Regions from separate parts of the Bradyrhizobium sp. LA2.1 genome, predicted to be linked through region 1. Evidence: riboswitches for the same ligand, from Rfam matches in the RefSeq annotation. Region 1 holds a riboswitch; each other region holds the start of a gene.
What was found. A riboswitch is a leader RNA that binds a small molecule or an ion and turns the genes downstream of it on or off. The one in region 1 is predicted to bind cobalamin.
Positions count from the first base shown of each region.

Region 1 (5,793 bases):
CCGGCCCGAGCTCGACGCTGGCGACGTCCCGCAGCAGCACCGGGGTGCCGTTGCTCGTCTTCAGCACGATGTTGCCGAGATCGTTGATGCTCTTGATGTAGCCCTTGCCGCGGATGACGTATTCGAACTCGGAGAGCTCGACGGTGCGGCCGCCGACGTCGGCGTTGCTGGCGCGGATCGCCTCACGTATTTTTTGCATGCTGATGCCGCGGTCGCGCATCCGCTGCGGGTCGAGGACCACGTTGTACTGCTTGACGAAGCCGCCGACGCTGGCGACCTCGGCGACGCCTTCGGCCTTGGCCAGCGCGAACTTCAGATTCCAGTCCTGGATCGTGCGCGTGTCCGCCAGGTTCAATTCCTTCGATACCACGGCGTATTGGTAGACCCAGCCGACGCCGGTCGCGTCGGGTCCGATGGTCGGGGTGACGCCGGCGGGAAGCCTGGACGCCGCGCCGTTCAGGAATTCCATGACGCGCGACCGCGCCCAATAGATGTCGGTGCCGTCCTCGAAGATCACGTAGACGAAGGAGACGCCGAAGAACGAGAAGCCGCGGACGACCTTCGATTTCGGCACGGTGAGCATCGCCGTCGTCAGCGGATAGGTGACCTGATCCTCGATCACTTGCGGCGCCTGGCCGGGATACTCGGTGTAGACGATGACCTGCGTGTCCGAGAGATCCGGAATCGCATCCAGCGGAAGGTGAACCAGGGCGTAGAGGCCGACGGCGGCCGCGAAGCCGGTCCCGAACAGCACGAGCACCAGATTGCGCGCCGACCAGGCGATGATGCGGGCGATCATTTGTGATCTCCCGTTGCATTGCCAGGGCCGGCGTCGGTGGCATGGGATGCCGCCTCGCCAAACCCCTTCAGCGCCGCCTTCAGGTTGCTTTCCGCATCGATCAGGAAGTTTGCGGAGGTCACCACCGCCTCGCCGTCCGCGAGACCCTGGCGCACCTCGACATAACCGCCGCCGCGACGGCCGAGCTTGACTTCCCGCGGTTCGAAGCGCCCTTCCCCCTTGTCGACGAGGACGGCCTGCCGGCTGCCGGTGTCGAGCACCGCGCTGTCCTGTATCGTCAGGACGGGCGCGGCATCGGCCGTGTCGATGTCGGCATCGACGTACATGTCGGGCAGCAGCACCGCGTCCGGATTGGCAAGCTCGATCCTGATGCGAACGGTTCGCGTGTCGCGGTTCACCTGCGGATAGACGACGGCGATTGTCCCGGTGAAGGTTCGGCCGGGGAAACTGCGCGCGCGCACCGCGACCGACTGGCCCACCGCGATGTTGCCGAGATCGCGCTCGGCCACGTCGACCAGCGCCCAGACGACCGAGGTGTCCGCGATCCGGAACAGGACGTCGCCGGGATTGGCCCGCATGCCTTCGATCGCGTTGCGCTCGAGCACGACCCCGTCGCGCGGCGCAGACCAGCGTATGGCGACGGGCGCGGTGTGCGTCTTGTCCATCTCCGCAATGACGGACTCGGGAACGTCGAGATTGACCAGCCGCTGTCGCGAGCCGCGGCCGTACATCTCGACACCGCCGACCGTCTTGGAGGTGATCGTCGCGAGATATTCCGCCGCCGCGGACGCCACCGCCGAACTGTAGATTTCCATCAGCGGCTGGCCGGCCTTCACGCGCGTGCCGGTCGTCACGTCGGCGACCTTCTGCACGAAGCTTTCGGCGCGCATCGCGATCACCGACACGCGGCGTTCATCGAGCTGGATCGTGCCGGGCGCCTTCACCGAGACCCGGATCGAGCGCTGCGCGACGGGCTCGGACTTCACGCCCGCGCGTTGGATCTTGCCGGGCGACAGCTTCACCGTGCCGTCGTCGGTGTCGTCGCCTTCGTAAACGGCGACATAGTCCATCCCCATCGGATCCTTCTTTGGGACGGTCGACGTATCGGGCAGCCCCATGGGATTGCGGTAGTAGAGGATTTTTCGCGGCGAAGCCGCCTGCGCCTTCGGTGGCGCCGGCGCGACGGCCGCTCCATCGTCGTCGTAGACCGGCAGATAGTCCCGCCCGCGGTCGTCGTTCTTCGGACCAGCAGACCAGAGCGGCGCACCACTTGGATCGCGGTAGTAGAGCGGCGTTCGCTCCGCGGCAGCCGCAGCCGATGATATGTCGGCCTCAGCGAGCCAGCCCGCACCGTTCGAATGCCAGTAGTAGCCGGCCAGGACCAGGCCGCCGCCCAGCGCAAGGGCCGTCAGGAGACGCAGCGTTTTCATGTCGTGTATCCGCGCGCCCGGGAGCGCGCGTCCGTGTGAAGGAAAAAGGGGAATGTCGGGCGCTGCCGGGCAGCGCCCGAACGCTCACTTGACCGCCGTGACCATCACCTTGCCGGTGACCGTCTCCGGTTCGCCCTGCACCTTCACAGACAGCGTCATCTGGTAGCGGCCAGCCATCGGCAGGTCCGTCTTGAAGGCGTACACACCCGGCTCCCTGGACGGCAGCGGCGCGACCGCCGATTCCATCTCGGCCATCCCGTCCGGGGCCATGTCGAGGCGGGTCTTGAAGATGACCGCGTCCGGTATCGGCTTGCCGGTCTGCTTGTTCGTCAGGCGAACGGCGAGCGTGACGTCTTCGCCCTTCTTCATCTGCGGAGTGACGGGCTCGAAGGCGTAGTCGCCCGCGCCCGCCATCGCGGCGGAAGCGGCAAGCGAAAGGGTGGCGGCGAGAGCCGCGGTGCTGATCTTGGAAAGCATTGTCCTGTCCTCATGAATTGATCTTTCGCCGTGGCGCTTGAAGCGCGCACGTCAGTCGTCGTCGCGAGCAGGCCTGCCGCTCGCGTCTCGGGCTTTGCGAGATCAGATTCGAGGAGGTCGGAAAGGAGGACTGCCGCCGCGGAAGGAAACGACCTGATCCGGGGGGATAGCCATCGTGCTGGCCACGACCGCGAGACGTTCGAACGCCACGGGCCTGACATCACCGAGCGCGATGATCCCACCAACGCAGCAGAAGCCCATACCGCACTTGTAGCCGCCGCTATGGGAGCCCGTTCCCTTCATGTCGGGACAACAATCGTCCATCGACATGTCGGCGTCGCCGTTCATGTGCATGGCCGTCTGCATGCCATCCGACGACATTGCGAGGTTCGCCGCGGACGCGCCAACCGGCAGCATCGCCAGGGATATGGCGATGGCGACTGCCACGATGGTACGGACGAACTGCATCAATATCGACTTACCTTGTCGGGCCGGAACTCGGCCTCAGTAGCATATTCGGACACCAAAGGCAGTCATTGATCGTGGTCAAGCGTTCGTTACCCAGGCTCGTCCGGAGGCCGGGTTGGACGTTTCGACGCACCCCTTCGGACTATCGTGCAAAACAGCAACACAAGGCCACCATCGACCGACCGGCCCGTCCAGCAGCCCGCGCGGATGTTGACGCGCTCATCCCCTGATGCCAGTTTCGTGATCGGTAGTGTCCGCAAGGACTCTTCAAGGGAATGCGGTGCGTCCACCTCAGTGGGCAATTCCGCGGCTGCCCCCGCAACTGTAGGCGGATAGTCGACGACCAAACAAACCACTGGAGCCCCGCTTGGGCCTCTGGGAAGGTGGTCGAAGGCGATGACCCGCGAGCCAGGAAACCTGCTACCAGCCATGGTCACGCGCGAACGCATTGGGCGGGGTGCCCTGATGTCGGACAAGTAGCCGGTGCATCCGCCGCCTGGGGCGAAGGTGGATGACTAAGGCAACCGCGGTGACGGTTTGTTTGCGTCGCCGCAGAGCGTTGTCGTGCAAAATCTTCATTTCCGTGCTGGCGCAAGGCCAGCGTTATCGCGTGCTTTCCTGATTACTCTGCTCTCGTCGGTGTCCTTGTCGTCCGCGGCGCTCGCGCAAAGCGCGGCGCAGGACAACCGCTCCCGGGAGGTCGGCCCGGTGATCGTGTCGCCGCCTGCGCCGCGACAGGCTCCTGCCGTCAGCCCCGGCACTCAGAAGCAGCGCGCCGCCCGGCGCGCCGCGGGACGCAATCGTGGCGCCCCTGCTGTCGCCGTTCCGGCCACGCAAGCTCCGAGCGGCCCGGTGCAGACGCCGCTCAACACGGCAGCCGTCACCGACGTCGGCTCCCGGCTCGGCATCACGGCGCGCGAGATGCCGGCGACCGTCGAGGTCATCAGTCAGCAGACGATGCAGAACCTGGGCATCCGGACCACGACCGACGTCGCCAAGGCTGCAGTCGGCGTCACCGGCGGCGATGCGCCCGGCGCGCCCGCCATCTTCTCGATGCGTGGCTTTTCCGGCGACCAGATCTCCACGCTCTACAACGGCATCCCGATCGGGCCGTCGACCATGACCGGCCGTCCCATGGACGTGGCTGGCCTCCAGCAGGTCGAGATCATCAAGGGACCGGACTCGCTGGTGGCGGGCCTCGGTGCGACCGGCGGCGCCATCAACTACGTGAACAAGGCGCCGCACACCGGACCAATCGTCAACGACGCCTTCACCTCCTACGATTCCTTCAACGGCTATCGCGCCGGATACGGCTCGGGCGGCAGCACGCTGATCAACGGCCTCGACTACCGCTTCGACATCAGCCATTTCAACAACAAGGGCTTTATCGACGACACCTATTCGAAGCTCAGCAACGTCTCGGGCCAGCTGAACTATCGCGTCAACGAGAACCTGAAGATCTGGGGCGCGACCGAATACAGGCAGGACAACGACCGCTTCTACTGGGGGACGCCGCTGGTGCCGGCGAACGCGCCGGGCATCGTGCCGACGTACGGCGTCGTCTCCGGCCTTTGGAGCAACTATTACCTCGGCGGCGGCACGCCGGTCCCGGTCACCATCGACGCGCGCACGCTGACCACGAACTACAACGTGCTCGACAATCACAGCGGCGCCAACGAGCTCTGGCTGCGCAGCGGCTTTCAATGGGACATCACCAACAACATCTCGCTGAAGAGCCAGGTCTATGGCTATGACGCCCACCGGCACTGGTTCAACAACGAGATCTCGTCGTTCGACCAGACCGTAGGCAATTTCGCAGGCGCGCAGAGCATCTACCGCGAGCGCCTGGCGCTCGATCACGCGCAGCGGCTCTACGGCAACATCACCGACCTCACCGTCAATTCCAATCTCGGCGGAATGGACAATCGCTTCGTCGCCACCGTGGCGGCGAGCAGCAACCAGTTCAACGTCTCGCAGGACACGCTGTTCTTCAATGACTACGTCGACCTCCTCAATCCGGACCGCGGCCTCTACGGCCCGCGCAGCGACGAGAAGATCTACACCCATCTCGACACCGCCTCGCTGTCGTTCGAGGACCGGCTCAAGCTGACCTCGACCTTTGCGCTGATCGGCGGCATCCGTTTTGAGAATATCGAGCTGTCGCGGACCCGCTTCGACGAGAATGGCCTCCTGAAAGCCAACTATCCTTTCTCGAAGACGTTCAATCCGGTCACCGGACGCATCGGTTACACCTGGGACATCGCGCCCGGCGTGATGCTTTACAGCCAGTACGCGACGGCAGCCGACCCGACGGTGGCGAACATCTTCATCCTCAGGCCCACGACGCCGCTGCTGCTCACGACGTCGCGGACCTACGAGACCGGCGTGAAAGTGCTGTCGGCCGACAAGCGCGCGGAGGCCACGTTCTCGGCCTTCGACATCGAGCGCAAGAACGTCTACGTCCCCGAAAGCGGCATCCTCTTCAACGTCGCCGGCAAGATGGCCTCCAAGGGCGTCGAGATCGCCGCCGCGGTCAATCCGGTCGCGGGCCTGAAACTATGGGGCAACGTCGCCTTCGTGCAGTCGCGCTTCATCGATTTCACCTATGTCGACGGCAAT
Region 1 is NZ_JBEPQI010000003.1:364,872-370,664, reverse strand. Features, by position in the region: gene ABIB95_RS07210 (efflux RND transporter permease subunit) at 1-799, opposite strand, end outside; gene ABIB95_RS07205 (efflux RND transporter periplasmic adaptor subunit) at 796-2,229, opposite strand; gene ABIB95_RS07200 (FixH family protein) at 2,314-2,706, opposite strand; gene ABIB95_RS07195 (hypothetical protein) at 2,809-3,174, opposite strand; cobalamin riboswitch at 3,406-3,613, shown strand; gene ABIB95_RS07190 (TonB-dependent receptor) at 3,814-5,793, shown strand, end outside.

Region 2 (5,793 bases), on a different contig from region 1:
GGATACGAAGTTCAAGGGAAGCTACGGCACGGGGTTCAAGGCGCCAACGCTCAACCAGCTTTACGTCAGCTTTCCCGCGTTCTTCTTCTTTGCAAATCCCAACCTCAGGCCCGAGGAAAGCGTCGGATACGACGCCGGCTTCGAGCAACCCTTGTTTGGCGATCGTGTCCGCTTCGGGTCGACCTACTTCCGTAACAACATTACCGACCTGATCCAGAGCACGTTCGATCCCGTGACGTTCACGAGCACCAACACCAATATCGGCAAGGCGATCACGGAGGGCACGGAGAGCTTCGTCGCGGCTGCGATCACCGACCGGCTTCGCGTTCGTGCCGACTACACTTTTACCCGCGCAGTGGATGCAACGGCGGGACTGGAGCTGCTGAGGCGTCCGAAGGAGAAGTGGAGCGCAAATGTCATCTGGAATCCGATCGACCCGCTCACATTGTCCGCAACAGTGTTGCACGTCGGGAGTTTCGTCGATGGCAACCGCGACTTCAGCATTCTGCGTCTGCTGGCTCCGGCCTACACTGTCGTCAACGTCGCAGCCGAATATCTGGTCACCGACCAGGTGAAGGTGTTCGGCCGGGTCGATAATCTCGCCAATGTGCACTATCAAAATCCGACCGGCTTTCTGCAGCCGGGACTGGGCGTCTATGGCGGCATTCGCCTGGCGAATTACGACGTCAGATAGTGAGAGAGAGAAGCCTCATGACGACGGCCGATCCGCTCATGGACCTGATCGCAAGCCAGCTTGCCGACGCTGAGGCCGGCTGGAGCGTCGGCACGTTCGGTGCCATTGCCGAGTTCACACGCGAGCCCGGTGAGGCCTTCGATATGGAGCAGTCTCGCAACGGGATCAGCGCCGTGACGCAGAAGGGTGGGATACGCGTTGTCTCCCACCCGGATCTGCGCCTGATCGCATCGGAATCGCCGACCACGGAGAGCTGGAGCCACCGCATCGCGCTGTGTCTTCCGCATGAAGCCAGCGCCATGAGTGGTCGTACCGTGTTGACCGAGCTCGGTCCGGATGTCGAGGCGCTCCTGACGAGGGATCGCAGCGGCATCCTGTTCGACCTTGGTCTCGGAACGTTGCAGATCGACGCCTGCATCCGCGTCAGCGATGCCGATGCCGTCGCCGCACTCAGGAGCCGCACGGGCCAATCCGTGTTCGCGCCCGAAAGCGATGCCATGCGGATCATTCTGACCGCCAATCCGCACCGCGTCTTCATCAGCCGCATCGGGCGCGCCGAGGTATTCCAGCGGATCCCGCCGCCGGGTGGGCGAAGCCCTGACGGCCCGCACACCCACGTTCTGCCAAAGCTGCTCGCGCATCGCCGCACCCATGCCGCCAACGAGCCGCTGCCTGAGGGGTGGATCCCCTGCGCGCATCTCTATCCGGCCCATCCGCTCCGCGATCAGCTCGGCCGCAAGCGCGCTTTTCGGCCGGATCGTCACGCAGCCTTCCAGGCGCTGCTCGAACTCTATGGGCTGCCGGAGCTGACGGCGTGCAAGAGGGCCGTGGTCGAGGCGGTCGCGAAGGGGCGGGGACCTGAGATGATGACGCTTCCGCCCGATCGCACGGCGCGCGCCACCGTTCGCGTGGCCTTGCGTCAATTGGCTGCCATGGAGCCGCACACGGCGGCACTCGCCGCCTGGCTTGCCGCCTACGACCGGCGCGATCCAGCCGAGACTGAAGATCCCATGGAGGCTCTTCACTGAGTCAGACGTGATGCCGCGTTCCAGCAAAATTGTGCTACAAATCCCACAAGGAGATCGTTCCATGACTGTCACCATCCTGCCGCCCCACGCCGACCGTTTCCGCCTTCATCCGGTCACCTCGCGCCTCGCGCCGATGTTCTGCTTTGTGCTGCTGACGGTGTCATGCGCGCTCGCGAGCTTCGCGCTTGCCTGCGCGACGCCGTTTGCGGCGTTCGCCGTCGTCGCCGCCGCGATGCTGCCGATGCGTCCGGCGCTGCTCGTCGTCACCGGCGCCTGGCTCGTGAACCAGACCATCGGCTTCGGCGTGCTGCACTATCCCATCGATGGCAGCACCATCGCCTGGGGCTTTGTCATCGGTGCTGCCGCGTTGCTGTCGACGGCAGCGGCATCGACCGTTCTCCGCCTGCTGCCGCAGGGCCGCACGCCGCTGATGCTGGCCATCGCGCTCGTCGCCGCCTACGCCGCCTATGAGCTCGCGCTGCTTGCCGCGACGCCGTTCCTTGGCGGCGAGGGCGCGTTCACTGCGGCCATCGTGACGCGCATCGGGCTGACCAGCGCCGTCTGGCTCGCCGGCCTCGTCGCCGCCTGCGAGATCGTCCGCCTGGTCGATCCGTTCGGGCGCGCGATGCGGAACGCGTAATGCTGGATGTGCGTCATCCCAAGGGTTGCGCGAGCCCGGCGGGAATTCCCGCATTCCACAGGGAACAGGGTTCATGACCCGCAACGAATCGTTGACACCCGGCTGCATATGTCACCACATGTGGGCGTCACGGTTCCGCTGGATCGCAAGATTTAGTGGCTAAGAGGGAAGCCGGTGAACCGCGCGAGAGCGCGGAATTCCGGCGCTGCCCCCGCAACTGTCAGCAGCGAGCTGCTTCCGAACAATCGTCACTGGTGCCTTTCGCACCGGGAAGACGGGAAGTGGGCGACGACCTGCGAGCCAGGAGACCTGCCGCGACGATCTGAACGTCCACGGGCGGGGTGTCCGGCGGTCGCTTGCATGCACCGCCCGGCAACTCTGCTGCCGGCGTTTCTGCAGCGTCCTTCCTTACAGCCCCGTTCAAACACAACGCGCGCATCACGGGGCCCATTGATGTCACTGAACCTGCACGACGCGGACACCGCTTCCGCACCCATCGTTCATTTGCGTCCACTATCGCTTGCGCCTGCTTCGAGCGAGCCGGCCATGCAGATCATCCGCCGCAATGGAAAAGTCTCGCCGTTCGATTCCGCCAAGATCGCGGTCGCCATGACCAAGGCCTTCCTCGCGGTCGAAGGCACCAGCGCGGTCGCCTCGCGCCGCGTCCATGAGAGCGTGGAGCAGCTGACGGCCGAAGTCGTCACTGCGCTGATGCGGCGGGCAGGCGAGGGACGCACCTTCCATATCGAGGACGTGCAGGACCAGGTCGAGCTCGCCTTGATGCGGAGCGAGCACCACAAGGTCGCGCGCGCCTATGTGCTGTACCGCGAGGAGCGGTCGCGCCAGCGCGCCGAGGAGGCGGCCGCGGAAGTGACGCCCGCTGTCGCGCCGGCACTTCATGTCACGCTCGCCGACGGTTCGCGCGTTGGTCTCGACACCAAGCGGCTCGCGCTGATTATCGGCGAAGCCTGCGCCGGTCTCGACGGCGTCTCTGCGGCACCCGTGCTCACCGAGACCACCCGCAATCTCTACGACGGCATCAGCCAGGACGAACTGGCACTGGCCTCGATCATGGCCGCGCGCACGCTGGTCGAGCAGGAGCCGAACTACGCCTATGTCAGCGCGCGCCTGCTGCTGGACAAGCTGCGCGGCGAGGTGCTGTCCTATGTCCATGCCGTGCCGACCTCCGCCTCGCAGGCCGATATGGCTGTGCGCTATGCTGAATATTTCCCGGCCTATCTGAAGACCGGCATTGATGCCGAACTGCTCGATCCTGAGCTGGCCCGCTTCGACCTCGGCCGGATCGCGGCTGCACTCAAGCCCGAGCGCGACCTAAACTTCCAGTTCCTTGGCCTCCAGACGCTGTACGACCGCTACTTCCTGCACGTCCGCGGCAAGCGGATCGAATTGCCGCAGGCCTTCTTCATGCGTGTCGCGATGGGCTTGGCGGTGCGCGAAATCGATCGCGAGGCTAAGGCGATCGAATTCTATGACCTCCTGTCGTCGTTTGACTTCATGGCCTCGACGCCGACACTGTTCAATTCGGGTACGCTGCGTCCGCAATTGTCGTCCTGTTTTCTCACAACCGTCTCGGACGACCTCGACGGCATCTTCAAGTCGATCAAGCACAACGCACTGCTGGCAAAATATTCCGGCGGCCTCGGCAACGACTGGACGCCGGTGCGCGGCCTCGGCGCCCACATCAAGGGCACCAACGGCGAGAGCCAGGGCATTATTCCATTCCTGAAGGTTGCCAACGACACCGCGATTGCCGTCAACCAGGGCGGCAAGCGCAAGGGCGCGGTCTGCGCCTATCTGGAGACCTGGCACGTCGACATCGAGGAATTCCTCGACCTGCGCAAGAACACCGGCGACGACCGCCGCCGCACCCACGACATGAACACCGCCAATTGGGTGCCGGACCTGTTCATGCAGCGCGTCGATGCCGATGGCGAATGGACGCTGTTCTCGCCTGACGAGACGCCCGATTTGCACGATCTCTATGGCGAGGCGTTCAAGACGGCTTACGAGGCCTATGAGGCCAGGGCGAAAGCCGGCGGCATGCGCGTCTTCAAGACCGTGCGCGCGAGCGACCTCTGGCGTCGCATGCTGACCATGCTGTTCGAGACCGGTCATCCCTGGATCACCTTCAAGGACCCCTGCAATCTGCGTTCGCCGCAGCGGCACGTTGGCGTGATCCACTCGTCGAACCTCTGCACCGAGATCACGCTGAACACCTCCGCCGACGAGGTCGCGGTCTGCAATCTCGGCTCCGTCAACATGCTCAACCATGTCGGTCCCAATGGACTCGACCATGCCAAGCTGAAGCGGACGGTGACGACAGCAGTACGGATGCTCGACAACGTCATCGACATCAATTTCTACACGATCCCGGAAGCGCGGCGCTCCAACATGCGTCATCGTCCCGTCGGGCTCGGCCTGATGGGCTTTCAGGAAGCGCTTCAGGTCCAGCGCATTCCGACCGCGTCCGACGCGGCCGTGGCGTTTGCCGACACCAGCATGGAGGCAATCTCGTTCCACGCGATCGAAGCGTCGTCCGATCTCGCCGCGGAGCGCGGACGTTATCCGAGCTTCGAGGGCTCGCTGTGGTCGAAGGGCGTCTTGCCGCTCGACTCCATCCAGCTTCTCGCCGACGCGCGCGGTGGTCTCGACGTCGATCGCTCCGCGACGCTCGACTGGGATCGCCTCCGCAAGAAGGTCACGTCCAGCGGCATGCGCAACTCGAACGTCATGGCGATCGCGCCGACGGCGACGATCTCCAACATCTGTGGCGTCTCGCAGTCGATCGAGCCGAACTATCAGAACCTGTTCGTGAAATCGAACATGTCCGGCGACTTCACGGTCGTGAACGAGTTCCTGGTCCGCGACCTCAAGGCGAGGGGGCTTTGGGACGAGGTCATGGTCTCCGACCTCAAATATTTCGACGGCAGCGTCGGCCAGATCGACCGCGTTCCTGACGATCTGAAGGCGCTCTACGCCACCGCCTTCGAGATCGACAGCGCCTGGCTGATCGAGGCGGCCGCGCGCCGGCAGAAATGGATCGACCAGTCGCAGTCGCTCAACCTCTACATCGCCAATCCCTCCGGCAAGAAGCTCGATGCGCTCTACCGGCTGGCCTGGCGGCGCGGCTTGAAGACGACCTACTATTTGCGCTCGCACAGCGCCACGCATGTCGAGAAATCGACGTTGAAGGGCACCGACGGAAAGCTCAATGCGGTGTCCGCGTCTGTGGCGGTGTCGCACGCGCCGATCATGATACCGACCTCTGCGGTGCCGGACCTCGACGGCATCAAGGCCTGCCGGATCGACGATCCCGAATGCGAAGCGTGCCAGTGAGGAGATGACGATGCTTGACTGGTCCGATACCGAAACCACAGCGGCCGCTCCGGCCGTCTCAAGTCTCGCCACCG
Region 2 is NZ_JBEPQI010000023.1:89,152-94,944, forward strand. Features, by position in the region: gene ABIB95_RS34570 (TonB-dependent receptor domain-containing protein) at 1-694, shown strand, start outside; gene ABIB95_RS34575 (DUF6925 family protein) at 712-1,722, shown strand; gene ABIB95_RS34580 (hypothetical protein) at 1,784-2,362, shown strand; cobalamin riboswitch at 2,476-2,693, shown strand; gene ABIB95_RS34585 (ribonucleoside-diphosphate reductase subunit alpha) at 2,816-5,719, shown strand; gene ABIB95_RS34590 (ribonucleotide-diphosphate reductase subunit beta) at 5,730-5,793, shown strand, end outside.
Region 2: another riboswitch for cobalamin. It lies ahead of ABIB95_RS34585 (ribonucleoside-diphosphate reductase subunit alpha); the one in region 1 lies ahead of ABIB95_RS07190 (TonB-dependent receptor).

Region 3 (5,793 bases), on a different contig from region 1:
GACGGTGCACTTCATCGGTGCAGGACCGGGCGCTCCGGATTTGCTGACGTTGCGCGGACGCGACCTCATTGCGGCCTGTCCGGTCTGCCTCTATGCGGGCTCGCTGGTGCCCGAGGGCGTGCTGGCGCATTGCCCGCCCGGCGCCCGCATCGTCAACACCGCGCCGCTGTCGCTCGACGAGATCATCGCGGAGATCGCTGCCGCGCATGCCGACGGCAAGGATGTTGCTCGCTTGCATTCCGGCGATCTCGCGATCTGGTCGGCGATGGGCGAGCAGCTTCGCCGCCTGCGCGCGCTCGGTATTCCCTACACGGTCACGCCGGGCGTGCCGTCCTTCTCGGCTGCGGCAGCTGCACTGGAGGTCGAGCTGACGCTTCCCGGTCTTGCCCAGACGGTGGTGCTGACGCGCACGCCGGGCCGCGCCAGCGCAATGCCTGAGGGCGAAAAGCTCGCGGCGTTCGCCGCCACCGGTGCGGTGCTCGCGATCCATCTGTCGATCCATCTGCTCGACAAGGTCGTCGCCGAGCTGACGCCGCATTACGGCGCGGATTGCCCGGTCGCCATCGTCTGGCGCGCGAGCTGGCCGGACCAGCGCATCGTTCGCGCCACGCTGGCGACGCTCGATGCCGCCGTCGGGACCGAGATGGAGCGCACGGCACTGATCCTGGTCGGCAAGACGCTTGGTGCTGCGGATTTTGACGAGAGCCGTCTCTATGCCGCCGATTACGATCGGCGCTATCGGCCGGTCGGCGCCGATCCGCGCTTTCCGGAGGCATCGTGATGCCGGCAGGGCTCGTCATCTCCGCGCCGGCCTCCGGCGTCGGCAAGACCACGCTGACGCTGGCGCTGGCGCGCGCCTGGCGCAATCGCGGATTGAACGTGCAGTGCTTCAAGAGCGGGCCCGATTATATCGATCCCGCCTTCCATGCCGCCGCGACGGGGCGCGCTTCCGTCAACGTCGATAGCTGGGCAATGGATCGCGGGGCGATAGCTCATCTCGTCGGTCGCGGCACTGATGCCGATGTCGTGCTCGCGGAGGGCTCGATGGGCCTGTTCGACGGCGTCGCCGCGCGCGGCGTCTCCGGTACCGGCGCCACCGCCGACATTGCGGAAATGCTGGGCTGGCCGGTGCTGCTGGTGATCGATCCCTCCGGGCAGGCACAGACGGCAGCGGCGATCGCCGCAGGCCTTCGTGACTATCGCGCGGGTGTGCAGCTTGCCGGCGTGGTGCTCAATCGCGTCGCCAGCCCGCGGCATGAAGATCTCGTGCGGCGTGCACTCAACGATGCCGGCATCGCCGTGTTCGGCGCGCTGCCGCGCCATGCCGAGATCAGCCTGCCGAAACGGCATCTCGGGCTGGTACAGGCCGAGGAGCAGGCCGAGATCGGCAAGCTGATCGACGAAGCCGCGCGCTTTGTTGCCGAACACGTCGATCTCGATGCGGTGCTGGGATCGGCAGCAAGCTGGTCGCCGCAACCGGCGGTAAACGGCATGAACGTGACGCCGCCCGGGCAGCGCATTGCGTTGGCCCGCGATGCCGCGTTCTCCTTCATCTATCCGCACATGCTGGAGGCCTGGCGCGCTGCCGGCGCCGAGATCTCGACATTCTCGCCGCTTGCCGATGAAGCGCCTGACGCGAGCGCCGATGTCTGCTGGCTGCCCGGCGGCTATCCCGAGCTGCACGCGGGGAAGATCGCGGCCAATGCCCGCTTTCGCAGCGGCTTGCGCGCCTTCGCTGACACGCGGCCGGTGCACGGCGAATGCGGAGGCTATATGGTGCTGGGAACCGCTCTGACCGATGCCGATGGCATTCGTCATGAGATGACGGGCCTGCTCGGACTGGAGACGAGCTTTGCCAAGCGCCGCATGCATCTGGGCTATCGTCTCGCTGCACTCGCAGCGCCGATGCCGGGCCATCAGGTCGGCGCGCGCCTGCGCGGTCATGAGTTCCACTATTCGACGATTATCGCGCAGCCGGATACGCCGCTGGCGGTCGTGCACGATGCAACAGGCGCGGTCATCGCCGAGACCGGTTCGCGCCGCGGTCATGCCACCGGCACGTTCTTCCATCTGATCGCGGAGGACCGGTGAGCGGTTTTGTCACTTTCATTTCGGCCGGCCCCGGCGACCCCGAGCTCCTCACGCTCAAAGGCGCCGCGCGGCTGCGCGATGCCGACGTCGTGCTCTACGACGACCTCGCCTCCGGCGCGATCCTCGATCTGGCCCGGCCCGGCGCCAATCTCGTCGCGGTGGGGAAGCGGGCAGGGCGGCCCTCGACCAAGCAGCACCACGTCAACCGCCTCTTGGTCGACTACGCCGCGGCCGGCGTCCGTGTCGTGCGGCTGAAATCGGGCGATGCCGGTATCTTTGGCCGGCTCGAGGAGGAGCTGGAGGCGCTGCGCGAAGCCGGCATCGGCTACGAGATCATTCCCGGAATCACCTCGGCCTGTGTCGCCGCTGCGCAAGCCGGCATTCCCCTGACCCGGCGCCACACCTCGCGCCGGGTGCAGTTCGTGACCGGGGCCGATGTCACCGGCGAGCTGCCGCAGAATTTGAACTGGGCGGCGCTGGCTGATCCCGAAGCGACCACCGTGGTCTATATGGGCCGGCGCACCTTTCCGGCGCTTGTCGCAAAATTGATCGAGCACGGCCTCGCGCCGGATACCCCGGCGCTGTTCGCCGAATCCCTCGGTCGTCCCGACGAGCGGCTGGTCCGCACCACCATTGCCGAGCTGGCCGAGCAACTTGCGCGGGGCGGCGCTGCCTCGACGGCCGCCGTGATCCTGTTCGGCGCACTGGCCGGGGATTATCCGTCATGACCGTCCCGGCCGCCCTTCGCCCCTTGACGCCCGGCTGGCGAAAGGGGCACACAGGAGATGCATGGTGCTCGAGGCGGCGCAAACCGCCGGAGCATAATCGGGAATGGGGGTGGGCGGACAGTTGCGCCGCCCAAAACCCCAGCCGCCCCCGCGACTGTAAGCGGTGAGGGGCTCCGATCAGCCACTGGGCCGCGAGGCTCGGGAAGGCCGGAGAACCCCAGTGAACCGCGAGCCAGGAGACCGGCCGTGCATGTTTTGTGGCCAAGGCCGTCGGGTGTGACGGCAGGAAGGAACTGAACCATGCATATCGAACCCGGAGTCGTATCGGGCGCCAAGCTCGTGTTGAGTTACGCAACCGGCATCGCCGTCGGCGGCGTTGCGCTGAAGCTCGCGGTCGAGACCGTGCGCGAGCAGGGCATCACGTCGTTCGCTGCGCGGACGCTCGCCGCCACGGGCCTCGTGTTCGTCTTCTTCGAGATCCTGCCGCACTTCCCGGTCGGCGTCTCCGAGGTGCACTTCATCCTTGGCTCGACCCTGTTCCTGCTGTTTGGGGCAGCGCCCGCGGCCTTCGGCCTTGCGTTCGGACTGTTCTTCCAGGGCATCTTCTTCGAGCCGCCCGATCTGCCGCAATTCGGCATGAACGTCACCACGCTGCTGGTGCCGCTGTTCGGGATCCAGGCGATCGCCGCGCGGATCATTGCCCGCAACACCGCCTATGTCGATCTCAGGTATCGCCAGGCGCTGGCGCTTTCGACCACGTATCAGGCCGGCGTCATCGCCTGGGTCGCGTTCTGGGCGCTCTATGGCTCCGGCTTCGGTGCGACCAACCTCGTCAACATCGCGACCTTCGCGGCCTCCTACGCGCTCGTCATCGTGATCGAGCCGCTGGCCGACCTCGGTGTGCTGGCGCTGGCGAAGTCGCTGCGCGGCGTCACCGCGCCCGGCCTCGTCACGCCGCGCCTGCACAACGCGGCTTAAGAGACAAAGGGGCGGCCGTCATGGCCGCCCCTGCACGCGCGATGCTCACGCTCTCCCTGATAGGCATCGGTTGCGGCGATCCCGGGCAGCTCACGCGCGCCGCCGTTCAAGCCATCAACGCGGCGGATCTCATCCTGATCCCGCGCAAGGGGACGGCGAAGTCCGATCTCGCAGATCTCAGGCGGACGATCTGCGCGGATGTGCTCACCAATCAAACGACGCGCATTGCCGAGTTCGACCTTCCCGTGCGCGATGCCGGTGAAGCGGATTATCACAAGGGCGTCGACGATTGGCACGATGCCGTGGCCGCGGCCTGGTCGCGGACGATCGCGAGCCAGCTCGGTGATGATGGCAAGGTCGCGCTGCTGATCTGGGGCGATCCATCACTGTATGATTCCTCCCTGCGCATTGCGCGGCGGCTCGATCCCTTGCCTGATATCGAGGTCGTGCCCGGCATCACTTCGATCCAGGCGCTGTGCGCGGCGCATGCGCTGCCGCTCAACGACATCGGCGAGCCTTTCCTGGTCACGACGGGACGCCGCTTGCGCGAAGGCGGCTGGCCGCAGGGCGTCGATACCGTGGTGGTGATGCTCGACGGCGGCACGGCGTTCCAGTCGCTCGATCCAGCGGGGCTGCACATCTGGTGGGGCGCCTATCTCGGCATGCCCGATCAGATCGTCATGTCCGGCGTTCTGGCCGAGATCGCCCCGCACATCGTCGCCGCGCGACAGGATGCGCGCGAGCGGCACGGCTGGATCATGGACAGCTACATTCTCAAGCGCAGGCCGTAAGCGAGGCAGCATGCTCCCCGATTGGGTCACCCGGAAATGCCCCGATGTCTCCGCTGTCCATCGCGAGGCGGCGCTCGCGCGTCAGGCGCAACTCACAAAACCGGCCGGCGCGCTCGGCCGGCTGGAGCAGCTTGCGGTCGAGCTTGCGGGCCTGCAGGCGACCGAGCAGCCGCGCGCCGCGCGAGTGCCGATCATCGTCTTCGCCGGCGATCACGGCATCGTCGCGCAGGGCGTGTCGGCCTATCCGCAAGGAGTGACCATCGCGATGATGGCGAATTTTGCCTCGGGCGGTGCCGCGATCTCGGTGCTGGCGCGTGAGCTTGGCTCAAACCTTGAGGTCGTGGACGCCGGCACGCTGGCGCAGGAGGAGATGGCAGGAATCGTCACCGACAAGCCGCGCCAGGGCACGCGCGACTTCAGCGTGGAAGCAGCGCTCAGCCCCACGGAGCTGGCATTCGCCTTCGAAGCCGGTCAGCGCGCAGTCGCGCGCGCAGACGCCGGCAGGCCCGATCTCCTGATCTTCGGCGAGATGGGCATCGGCAATACCACGACGTCGGCGGCGATTGCGGCGAGCCTGCTCGGCATCAGTGCCGAGGAGATCGCGGGCAGCGGTACCGGCGTCGATGCGGCCGGCCGTGCGCACAAGGCGCGCGTGATCGACGCTGCGATCGCGCGTCACGGCGTTGCGGGCGCTTCGCCGGAAAATATCCTGTGCGCCGTCGGCGGCCTCGAAATCGCGGCGATCTGCGGCGCCATCATTGCGGCTGCGCAAGCCCGCATTCCCGTGTTGATCGACGGCTTCATCGTATCGGTGGCGGCGCTGGCGGCGGTGCGGCTGAACCCGTCGTGCCAGCCATTCCTGCTGCCGTCGCATCAATCGGCGGAGCAGGGGCATCGGCTGGTGCTGCGTGCGCTGAACGTGCAGCCGTTGATCAGCCTCGATCTCAGGCTCGGCGAAGGATCGGGGGCGGCCATCTCGCTGCCACTGGTGCGGCTCGCGTGCAGCCTTCACAACGACATGGCGACCTTCGCGCAGGCCAACGTGCCGGATCGCCCGGCCTGACCCGGCTCAAGCCGCGCGCTGATTGACCGCGACGACGCGCCAGCCGGTGGCGAGCCGGTCGATCCGGGTCAGTGACAACGGATCGATCACGAAGCGCAGGGCCGCTTGTGGCGTGAGATCCAGCGCAATGCAGAGTGCGGCG
Region 3 is NZ_JBEPQI010000001.1:503,582-509,374, reverse strand. Features, by position in the region: gene ABIB95_RS02175 (cobalamin biosynthesis protein) at 1-2, shown strand, start outside; gene cobM (precorrin-4 C(11)-methyltransferase) at 1-781, shown strand, start outside; gene ABIB95_RS02165 (cobyrinic acid a,c-diamide synthase CobB) at 781-2,091, shown strand; gene cobA (uroporphyrinogen-III C-methyltransferase) at 2,088-2,819, shown strand; cobalamin riboswitch at 2,865-3,082, shown strand; gene ABIB95_RS02155 (energy-coupling factor ABC transporter permease) at 3,120-3,797, shown strand; gene cobF (precorrin-6A synthase (deacetylating)) at 3,839-4,588, shown strand; gene cobT (nicotinate-nucleotide--dimethylbenzimidazole phosphoribosyltransferase) at 4,599-5,651, shown strand; gene ABIB95_RS02140 (histidine phosphatase family protein) at 5,658-5,793, opposite strand, start outside.
Region 3: another riboswitch for cobalamin. It lies ahead of ABIB95_RS02155 (energy-coupling factor ABC transporter permease); the one in region 1 lies ahead of ABIB95_RS07190 (TonB-dependent receptor).

Region 4 (5,793 bases), on a different contig from region 1:
ACCCGCTTCTCGGCGACTGGCGTCTCCGCGAGGCGCCGCCAGGCCGCAACGCGCGCGGCGACGGCCTTGACGCGCTCCTCATCGGGCCGGTGGGCCAGATGCGAAAATTGCAGATCGGGATCACGCTCCGCGGCCGATTTGAAGCTCACCACGCCCGCGAACAGGCGGCCGTCGACCTCCGGCAGCACCACATGCATCGCGAGATCGCCGGGCGACAGGCCGCGCAGCGACTCCGCCCAGTCTTCGCGCCGTGCCGATGAGAGCGCGACCTGGAAGACGGGACATGATGCAGCATCGAACGGTGTCGTGCCGTCGTCGCCCATCGCCGAGAACGCCGTCGCGTTGACGATCGCGGCCGGAGGATTCGTCGCGAAATACGTTTGCAGCCAATCCGCAACGCCCGGAGCCTTCAGCGAGGTGACGAACACGCCGTACGCGTCAAAGCCGCGCTCGCGCAGCGCCGCGATCAGGGCGTCGACCGGCCCGGTATCCGCGGCGGTGAGATAGGAACGATAGAAGGTCACGAGCGCGAGCGGCTTTCTCTCGCCTGCCATCGGCGCAGCAATGACGCCGCGCGCGGGATCGTAAAAGCCCATCTCAGGCAAGTTCATCTCGCCGACGACCGGGCCTGCGTAAAGGCCCGAGGCCAGCGCGAGCTGCGCAATCGCGGCCTGGGCTGCAACGGGACCGCCGGTGTCGCAGAGCACCTTGAGCCGGCGCAGCGTCGAAACCGGCAGGGTCGAGTAAGCATCGAGCCGCGTGTCGTCGCGGCCGTCGGCCGGCAGCACGGCCAGCACGATGTCGCGGTTCTTCGCCAGCTGCTGGAGGGCCGCGAGCCCGTACGGCCAGTAGGGCTCACCGCCGATCAGGCGCACCAGGATGCCGCGCGCCTGCGACAGCGTGCGCTCGATATAGGTGTCGACCGACAACGGATGCCGCAGCTCCGCGAGATTGGCGAGCCGCAGCGACGGCAGGCTGTTGCGGCCGCGTCGCCAGCCGGCCGCGAACGCGGCAAGGTCGGAATCCGAGTACGAGAGCACCACGAGATCGGCCGGGTCCTGGCCGATGTCCCTTGGCGTCGCGGTCTCCTCGAGACCGCGGCTCTCGCGGAAGACGACGTGCATCAGATACCAGATCCTGAAAGCCCAAGTCCGACCTTGATCGCGGCCTCGTCGATATCGCCGTGCTCGCCGATCACGACAAGCTTCGACTGCCTGAGAGCTGCGCCCCAGGGCTTGTCGAACTGGTGGCGCACGCGCTCGCCGACCGCTTGCAGCAACAGGCGCATCGGCTTGCCCGCGACCGCGATATAGCCCTTGACGCGCAGCACGTTCTGCTCGCGCGAAAGACGCTGCACCGACGCGACCAGTGCGTCGATGTCGCTGATTTCAGGAAGATCGATCACGACGGAGGCGAAATCGTCGTGCTCGTGATCCTCCTCGCCGTCGTGATGCGAGGGGCGCGCGGCGAGATCGTTCTCTGCGGCGGCGCCGAGCCCGAGGATCACGCGCGCATCGATCGCGCCATCGGTGACGGATAGCATCGGCACGCGGCGCGGCATCTCCGCGGTGATGGCGGCCTTGGCGGCTTCGATCCCTGCAGCGCCCGCAAGATCGGCCTTGGTCAGCAGCACAATGTCGGCGCAGGCGATCTGGTCCTCGAACACTTCCGACAGCGGCGTCTCGTGATCGAGATTTCCATCCGCCGCGCGCTGCGCTTCCACCGCAGCCGGGTCCGGCGCAAAACGGCCGGCGGCGACAGCCTCGGCATCGGCGAGTGCGATCACGCCGTCGACCGTGATGCGCGAGCGGATCTCCGGCCAGTCGAACGCCTTCAGCAGCGGTTTTGGCAGCGCCAAGCCAGAAGTCTCGATCAGGATGTGATCGGGCCGCACGGGGCGCGCCAGCAGCTTTTCCATGGTCGGAATGAAATCGTCCGCAACGGTGCAGCAGATGCAGCCATTGGCGAGCTCGACGATGTTCTCCTCCGGGCAATTGGCATCGGCGCAGGACTTCAGGATCTCGCCGTCGACGCCCTCGCTGCCGAACTCGTTGACGAGCACGGCGAGCTTCTTGCCGTCGGGGTTTGCGAGCAGATGCTGGATCAGCGTCGTCTTGCCTGAGCCGAGAAAACCGGTGACCACCGTCACGGGGACTTTTGCGAGCGAGTTCATTCGGCGGCCTCCGGCAACACGGCAATGGGGGGAATGCGGGCAAGCGACTGCTTGCGGAAGATTTCGGGACGGCTGCGCCAAGGCACGAGGCCGTCGGGCGCGGCGGCATAGGCAGCAGCACCCGCGACCACGTCGCTCGCATGGGCCTCTGACAAGCGGCCATAGACATAGGACCAGCGGCCGGGCGCGCTGAGCGCAACCGAGCAGCCCTGGCTGCATGCCGACAGGCATTCAACGGGAACCACATTGACGCCCTCAGGCACGCCGGCGTCGAGGATCGCACCATGCAGGCGCTTTCCGGGCGTCGTCTCACCCTCGTCGAGCGTCTGGCCGGCACGGCAGGTAATACAGACGTGAAGTGTGACGGTCATCGCCTCTTCCAGGATAAACAGCGGGAGGCGAAGAGGCACACGGACCATTCCCCCGAAGGTCCGTTTCCCCGTCGCGGAACACCCCGTCCGCCGGTCCAAAACTCGTCCGCGCTGGCAGGTCTCCCGGCTTGCGGAGCAGGGCTTTTGGCCCTTCGATCCCCGCCTTCCCGATCCCCTGGGGGATCAGTGGCTTCGGGCATCTCTCCGGTCACGGTCGCGGGGGCGGCTGCAGTTTGGACCCGAATCTTGTCGATTCGGACCCTATCGCATTCCCTCTTCGCCTGTCATAGGACAGGAACCAACGCCGGGCCACCATTTGCCCCCGGCCGCCTCTTGTCAAGCCGAAGGACCCTGTCAGATGACGCCTGAACCGGATACCCAAACGGCCGAGGAAACCGACGCCCGCCACGCCGCGAAAATGGCGAAGATCAAGGTCGCCCGCGACAAGATCATGGCGACCAAGAGCGGCGAGAAGGGCCTCATCATCGTCCACACCGGCGCCGGCAAGGGCAAGTCCTCCTCCGCCTTCGGCATGATCGTCCGCTGTGTCGCCCATGGCTTCCCATGCGCGGTCGTGCAGTTCATCAAGGGTGCCTGGGACACCGGCGAACGGCGCCTGCTCACCGGCCATTTCGGCGAGCTCTGCCAGTTCCATGCGATGGGCGAAGGTTTCACCTGGGAGACGCAGGACCGTGCCCGCGACATCGCCGCGGCGCAGGCCGGCTGGGCGAAGGCCAAGGAGCTGATATCAGATTCCAATCTGCGCATGGTCGTGCTCGACGAGATCAACATCGCGCTGCGCTATGACTATCTCGACATCGCCGAGGTCGTCGACTTCCTGAAAACGCACAAGCCGCCGATGACGCATGTCGTGCTCACCGGGCGCAACGCCAAGGACGAGCTGATCGAGATCGCCGATCTCGTCACCGAGATGACGCTGGTGAAGCACCCCTTCCGCTCCGGCATCAAGGCGCAAGCCGGCGTCGAGTTCTGAGCACGGCCCCAGGTTCTGAAAACACCATGGCGCGCGCACTGATGATCCAGGGGGCCGGCTCGGACGTGGGCAAGTCGCTCATCGTCGCCGGCCTCGCCCGCGCCTTCACGCGGCGCGGCCTGCGCGTGCTGCCCTTCAAGCCGCAGAACATGTCGAACAACGCGGCCGTCACCGTCGACGGCGGTGAGATCGGTCGCGCCCAGGCGCTGCAGGCGCTGGCCGCCGGCGTCGAGCCGCACACCGACATGAACCCGGTGCTGCTGAAGCCCGAGACCGATGTCGGCGCACAAATCATCGTGCAGGGAAAGCGCATCGCGACCGCGCGGGCGCGTGAATATGCGGCGATGAAACCGTCGCTGATGGGCGCGGTGCTGGAAAGTTTCGAGAGGCTGAAAGCGCGCGCCGATCTGGTGCTGGTCGAAGGCGCCGGCAGCCCGGCCGAGGTCAACCTGCGCAAGGCCGACATCGCCAATATGGGCTTTGCGCGCAAGGCCGACGTGCCCGTCGTGCTGGTCGGCGACATCGACCGCGGCGGCGTCATCGCCCAGCTCGTCGGCATCAAGACGGTGATCGACCCCGACGATGCCGCGATGATCCAGGGTTTCGTCATCAACAAGTTCCGCGGCGATCCCTCGCTGTTCGACGACGGCTACAAGCTGATCGAGCAGAAGACCGCGTGGCGCGGCCTTGGCGTGCTGCCCTGGTTCGCGCGCGCCGGCGAGCTGCCGGCCGAGGATGCGCTGGGCCTGAGCGACGCGCGCAAGCCGGGCCAGTGCAAGATCGCCTGCCTCGTGCTGTCGCGGATCGCCAATTTCGATGATCTCGATCCGCTGAAGCTCGAACCTGGCGTCGATCTCGTGATGGTGCGGCCGGGCGAAGCTATCCCCGGCGACGTCCGCCTCGTCATCATCCCCGGCTCAAAGTCCACCCGCGGCGATCTCGCCTTCCTGCGCGCGCAGGGCTGGGACATCGATCTCCTGGCGCATCACCGCCGCGGCGGCCATGTGCTTGGCCTCTGCGGCGGCTATCAGATGCTCGGGCGCAGCGTCGCAGACCCTGATGGCATCGAAGGCCCTGCCGGCGACACGCCGGGTCTCGGACTTCTGGACGTCGCGACAATGATGAGCCCGCAGAAGACACTGACGCGCGTCGCGGCCGTGCATGCCGCCACGGACCAGCCGATCGAGGCCTACGAAATCCACATCGGCCGCACCGACGGACCGGATCGCGCCCGCCCGTTTGCGAAACTGAACGGCGAGCCCGAAGGCGCGATCTCCAGCGATGGGCGCGTGCAAGGCAGCTATTTGCACGGCCTGTTCACGTCGGATGATTTCCGCAAGGCGTATCTCGCAAAGCTCGACATTCCGGCAGGCGACGAGCCTTATCACAGCAGGGTCGAGAGCGCGCTCGACGCCCTCGCCGATCACATCGAACAACATCTCGACGTCGGCGGCCTGCTGGCGCTAGCGCGCTAGCGCCTCGGCAAGGCGCGTCCATTCGGCTTCGCTGCCCGGAAGCCCGAGACGCAGCCATGTCGGGTTCTGCGCGAAGACGCGCGACCAGATCTGGCCGCGGGCCAACGTCTCCTGCGCGGCAAGCGCATCGGACGTCTCGTAAAGACGAAAGAGCGGCGCACCACCGACGAGCCGCCAGCCCTGTGCTTGCGCCATCCCGTCGAGGCGAACACAGTCGCGCGCAAGCCGCGCGGTCGTGGCCTCGGCCCAGGCGTCGTCGCGCAAGGCGCGGCAGCCGATCGCGATCGCCGCTCCCGACACCGGCCATGGCCCCGACATCGCCGCGAGCTTGGCGATGTCGGCCGCGTTGCCGAGCGCAAACCCAAGCCGCAGGCCGGCAAGACCATAGAACTTGCCGAAGGAGCGCAGGACCAGCAGTCCAGGCCGATCCGCCTCGGATGCGAGCGACAGCTGCGGGGCAGCATCGGCAAAACTCTCGTCGATGACGAGACGGCCGACGCGCGGCAGCAGCGCCAGCAAATCCTTTGGCGCAAAACGCCGGCCATCGGGATTGTTGGGATTGACGACGACGGCGAGATCCGCGCCCGCCAGCGCGTCGAACTCGCCGACCTCCTGGACATCCCAACCCGCAAGCGACAAGACCCCGGCATATTCATTGTAGGTCGGCGCAAGGATGCGCGCGCGGCCGGCTGGCGCGAGTTGCGGCAGCAATTGAATGGCGGCCTGGGCACCGCCCATCGCGACGATCGGCGCGCTTGTGCCGTAGGCATGCTGTGCCGC
Region 4 is NZ_JBEPQI010000001.1:517,019-522,811, forward strand. Features, by position in the region: gene cobN (cobaltochelatase subunit CobN) at 1-1,124, opposite strand, end outside; gene cobW (cobalamin biosynthesis protein CobW) at 1,124-2,173, opposite strand; gene ABIB95_RS02220 (DUF1636 family protein) at 2,170-2,544, opposite strand; cobalamin riboswitch at 2,641-2,862, opposite strand; gene cobO (cob(I)yrinic acid a,c-diamide adenosyltransferase) at 2,903-3,538, shown strand; gene ABIB95_RS02230 (cobyric acid synthase) at 3,565-5,013, shown strand; gene cobD (threonine-phosphate decarboxylase CobD) at 5,002-5,793, opposite strand, start outside.
Region 4: another riboswitch for cobalamin. It lies ahead of ABIB95_RS02220 (DUF1636 family protein); the one in region 1 lies ahead of ABIB95_RS07190 (TonB-dependent receptor).